Regions from separate parts of the Pseudocitrobacter corydidari genome, predicted to be linked through region 2. Evidence: riboswitches for the same ligand, from Rfam matches in the RefSeq annotation. Region 2 holds a riboswitch; the other holds the start of a gene.
The links. A riboswitch is a leader RNA that binds a small molecule or an ion and turns the genes downstream of it on or off. The one in region 2 is predicted to bind cobalamin.

Region 1 (2,399 bases), 2.0 Mb from region 2:
TACGGGAACTGATCAAACAGCGCCAGGCGTTCCACATGATGGGTCTGGCTTAATGTTTCCAGATTCTGGCACAGCGTTTCCGGGTTGCAGGAGATGTACAGAATACGCGGGTACGCCTGCACCATTTTCTCGGTTTCGCTATCCAGCCCGCTGCGCGGCGGATCGACAAAAATCGTTTCGCACTGATAGCTTTTTAAATCAATTCCCTGCAAGCGGTTGAATTCCCGCACGCCGTTCATCGCCTGGGTAAACTCTTCCGCCGACATGCGAATAATCTGCACATTATCAATGTGGTTCGCCGCAATGTTGTATTGCGCGGCGGCGACGGACGGCTTGGCGATTTCGGTTGCCAGCACGCGGTCAAAGTTGCGCGCCAGCGCCAGCGAGAAGTTACCGTTCCCGCAGTAGAGTTCCAGCAAATCACCGGTTGAGTTTTCCGTGGCGTTGAGCGCCCACTCCAGCATCTGCACGTTCATTGCCGCGTTCGGCTGGGTGAAGCTGTTTTCCACCTGGCGGTAGATCATCTCTTTCCCGGCGACCGGCAGACGTTCGTCGATATAGTCCTGATCCAGCGCGATTTTCGTTTTCGTCGCGCGGCCGATGATATGCACATTCAGGTTCTGCGCGCGTAATGCATCGCGCAGCGCCTCCGCTTCCACACGCCACGCGTCGTCGAGTTTTTTATGGTACAGCAGAGAAACGATCGCCTGGTTGCTTTGCGTAGACAGATAATCAATCTGGAACAGTTTGTGGCGCAGAGCGTGGTTGTTACGCACGCCGTCCAGCATCGCGGTCATCAGCGTATTGATGAGCTCGCTGGCTGCCGGGAAGGAATCCACGCGGATGCGGCTTTTGGTCTGCTGATCGAAAATGATGTGATACAGGTCGTCCCCATCATGCCAGATGCGAAATTCCGCACGCATGCGGTAATGACTGACTGGCGAGCGAAACACCTCCGGAACCGGCGCGTTGAACGGGGCCATCATCGTTTGCAGACGGACCACTTTCTCGGCCAACTGCGCTTCGTATTGCTCGGTAGGAAGGTGTTCGGGGGTCATGATGCATCCTGAATAATAAAAGTACGCGGGGATTGTAGGGCCTGCTCAGGGGATGTCCAGCGATTGATGTTTTCCTGAATCGTGATGGCAGTCTGGACATCTGTATGTAACTAAATGTAGCATCCGTGTTCCGGTCCTGTGAGTTAAAAGGGAATCCAGTGAAAATCTGGGGCTGACGCGCAGCGGTAAGGAGTGGTGGGATGAACGCATTTTGCAGACACTGCCTGAAAAGGTGGGAAGTCTTCATCCGGTAAACGCCCCCGAGCCCGAAGACCTGCCGGGTGACGTCGCACTGGGTTTTCATCATCGCGGGCTATCGATGAAACCGGCGGCATCCTTATTCTATTGTGGATGCTTTAACAATGATTAAAAAAACTTCGCTGATGACGGCGTTATCCGTCTCGGCTTTTTCCGTTTGGGCGCAGGACAGCACTTCAGATACCCTCGTCGTAACCGCCAGTCGTTTCCAGCAGCCGGTTAATACCGTCCTCGCACCGATGGATATCGTCACCCGAGATGACATCGACCGCTGGCAGGCCAAAAATCTTAATGACGTCATGCGTCGCCTGCCGGGCGTGGATATCGCGCAATATGGCGGGATGGGGCAGAGTTCTTCGCTCTTTATCCGCGGTACCGAAACCAAACAGGTTTTGGTGCTGGTCGATGGTATTCCGATGACCCGCCCCGGTATCTCAAATAACCCGGACCTGAATCAGATCCCGCTTTCGTTAGTTCAGCGCGTGGAGTACATCCGTGGGCCGCGCTCGGCGATTTATGGTTCCGGCGCGATGGGCGGGGTAATCAACATCATTACCCACTCTGACGAGGAACAATCGAAAATTTCCGCCAGCATGGGCTCTAAGGGCTATCAACAATACGATGGCACGTTGCGTCAGCGTTTTGGTGACACGGTAGCGACGGTGGCGGGTTCTTATGAAACCACCAAAGGGTTTGATGTGCAGCCGGGCTCGACCTGGAGCCACGACAACGATCGCGATGGCTTCCGCAATAAAACCTTCTGGGGAAGCCTGGAGCATAAATTCAACGATAGCTTCGATGGCTTCTTCCGTGGCCACAGCTATACCAATAATGTCGATTACGACCTGGGAAGCCCGCCGTACTCGCCTGCGTACAGCGCCGATGAAGAACAACTGTATAACCAGACCTGGGATACCGGCCTGCGATTCCATTCTGGGAGCTACTCTTCTGAGCTTATCGCCAGTTATCAGAAGGTGAAGGACTATAACTACAGCAGCATTTATGGTCGATATAAAGACGGCACGACGCTTGACCGCATGACCCAGCGTAATCTCCAGTGGGGGAACAACCTGATTGTCGGGC
Region 2 (2,399 bases):
CCGCGCGCATGCGCCTGGCGCAACTGTGTGAGCATCGCCTGATTTGCCGCCAGCGCCTTAGCGTGGAGCTCCGGATACCCGCCGCCGAGCCAGATCATCTGGCATTCCGGCAGTGCGTTATCGTGGAGCGGGCTGAAGCGAACGATTTCAACGCCAGCCCGTTCAAGCAGCGCAATGTTGTCCGGGTAGTAAAAATTGAAGGCTTCATCGTCGGCCAGCGCGAGCGTCAGACGCTCACCTTCGCCCACCGAAGGTATTGGCGGCCATTCGCCCTGCGGCAAGGTTTTCATCTTGCTCAACGTCAGCAGTTTTTCGATATCGAGCGTGCGCCCCAGCGTGTCGGCAAAATCTTGCCACGGTTGCTGTTCAACAACCGATTCACGCGCCGTTATCAGGCCGAGATGCCGTTCAGGCAACGCAACGCCCGCCACGGTGGGGACATAACCAATGACCGGTATTGCGCAGTAGCGCTCAATAGCGGATTTGAGAAGCTGGAAATGGCTTGCGCTGTTGACGCGATTGACAACCACGCCTGCGATATTTAAAGAGGGATCGAAGTGCTGAAAACCCAGCACGGTTGCGGCAATCGAGGTTGAGACCGCTTTGCCGTCCACCAGCAAAATGATAGGGCAAGCAAGCTGTTTTGCCATCGCAGCGGTGCTGCATTGATTGGGGTCGATACCAAGGCCATCGTACAGCCCCATCACGCCTTCAATCACTGCGATATCGGCATGCTGCATCTGTTCACGGAACAAGGCATTCAGCACAGGCGCGGGGATCATGAAACTGTCGAGATTGCGCGACGACACGCCGGAAATCGCCCTATGCCAGCCGGTGTCGAGGTAATCGGGCCCGACTTTCCACGGCTGCACCCGCCATCCGCGCTGTTTCAGCACATTCAACAAGCCAAGCGTCACCGTGGTTTTGCCACAGCCGCTACCGGTGCCTGCCAGAATAAATGCGTGATGCTTTGCCGCCATGCCCTGATCCTGATCAGGGTGGTAGGGGTACGTCGAGATGCGCGTGTTCCCGGTCTGTTGACCGCACGCTTCTGAGCAACCCACTTCCCACCGAAGTTGTTGAGATGTACCGACAGGCAGGTCTTCTGGCTTAGCGTCGTCCTCGCCCGTCCTTCCCAATCTCACGATCAGTGGTATTTACGGGGTCGTCAGCATTACAGCAGCGGGGGCTGCGAGGGATTTACACCCTCTTCCCTGACACATAACGTGTCTGACCTGTCGGCTTAATTACGGAGTCAGTGTAGCGCTCATACTCCGTTGCAATTTTGCGCTAAAACAATCTATTGCGCCGCAGCGGTTTATTCAATTTATAATACCGGCCTGGAAAATAGGGCTAATAAGGTGGCAGCGTGGCCGTTGCACAATGCCCCGCATCCTGCGGGGAACTGATTCAGGGCTGGATCCAGGGAAGTGAGAAATTGATCTCCTGCCCGGTTGGGCTTTACAGCACCGTGGAAGTTAAAGCCGGTAAACCAGCTGGTGATGAACGTCCGCTGACGCGCGCCATGGTCAATCAGTTGCTGGCGCTGTGGGAATTTCCGGCAGAGTGGAGCCAGCAGTTGCGTATCAATCTGCACTCCCCTATTCCTGTTGCTAAAGGCATGGCGAGCAGCACCGCCGATATCGCCGCCACCGCCGTCGCCACCGCGCGCTATTTTGATAAAACACTCACTGAACAGGCGCTGGCACAGCTTTGCGTTAACCTTGAACCCACCGATAGCACGCCTTTTCGCCAGTTGACGCTGTTCGATCATAACCAGGGCCATGCGCAAACTGCTGGCTCTCAGCAGCCACAGCTCGATATTCTGGTACTGGAAAGCCCACAAACACTACAAACCGCAGACTATCACCGCCTCGACAGACAGGCGGCACTGCTTACCGGCGCACCACAGCTGGAGCAAGCCTGGCAAAAAGCTCGTCTGGCGTGTGAAACAGGCAGTGCCCGTCTGCTGGGGGAAGCCGCGACGCTTAGCGCTATCGCCAGCCAGTTAATTTTACCCAAACCGGGTTTTCAGCGCGTGCTGGACATGGTGGAACATTTTTCCCTGTATGGCGTGAGCATCGCACACAGCGGTAGCGTGATGGGATTAATGCTCGACAGGACAAAACACGATGTTGATGCCGTGATGGCAGAGCTGGAAAGGAACGAGGGTAATGTGTTGTGGCCGCAAAAATATTTGCTGCCCATGGTGGAAGGCGGCGTCAGATAGCATTCAGGCGGCACGGAGGCCGCCTGAGGAAAGATTACTCAGCTTTCGGCTCAGCAACCTTCTGTTCGCCCATCGCTTTCAGCTTTTTAGAGATGTCGCGACGTTCTTTAGAAATTTCGGCATTTTTGATGATGTAATCATCAACGCGATCTTCGTAATCGCTCTTCAT

Region 1: it holds a riboswitch for cobalamin, as region 2 does, so the genes downstream of both, btuB (TonB-dependent vitamin B12 receptor BtuB) here and G163CM_RS03115 (cobyrinic acid a,c-diamide synthase CobB) in region 2, are expected to answer to the same signal.

What each region holds. Positions count from the first base shown of each region.
Region 1 covers NZ_CP087880.1:3,724,121-3,726,519, reverse strand. Annotated here, with positions in the region: gene trmA (tRNA (uridine(54)-C5)-methyltransferase TrmA) at 1-1,058, opposite strand, end outside; cobalamin riboswitch at 1,173-1,354, shown strand; gene btuB (TonB-dependent vitamin B12 receptor BtuB) at 1,421-2,399, shown strand, end outside.
Region 2 covers NZ_CP087880.1:697,425-699,823, reverse strand. Annotated here, with positions in the region: gene G163CM_RS03115 (cobyrinic acid a,c-diamide synthase CobB) at 1-980, opposite strand, end outside; cobalamin riboswitch at 1,079-1,254, opposite strand; gene G163CM_RS03110 (GHMP family kinase ATP-binding protein) at 1,370-2,230, shown strand; gene G163CM_RS03105 (DUF496 family protein) at 2,265-2,399, opposite strand, start outside.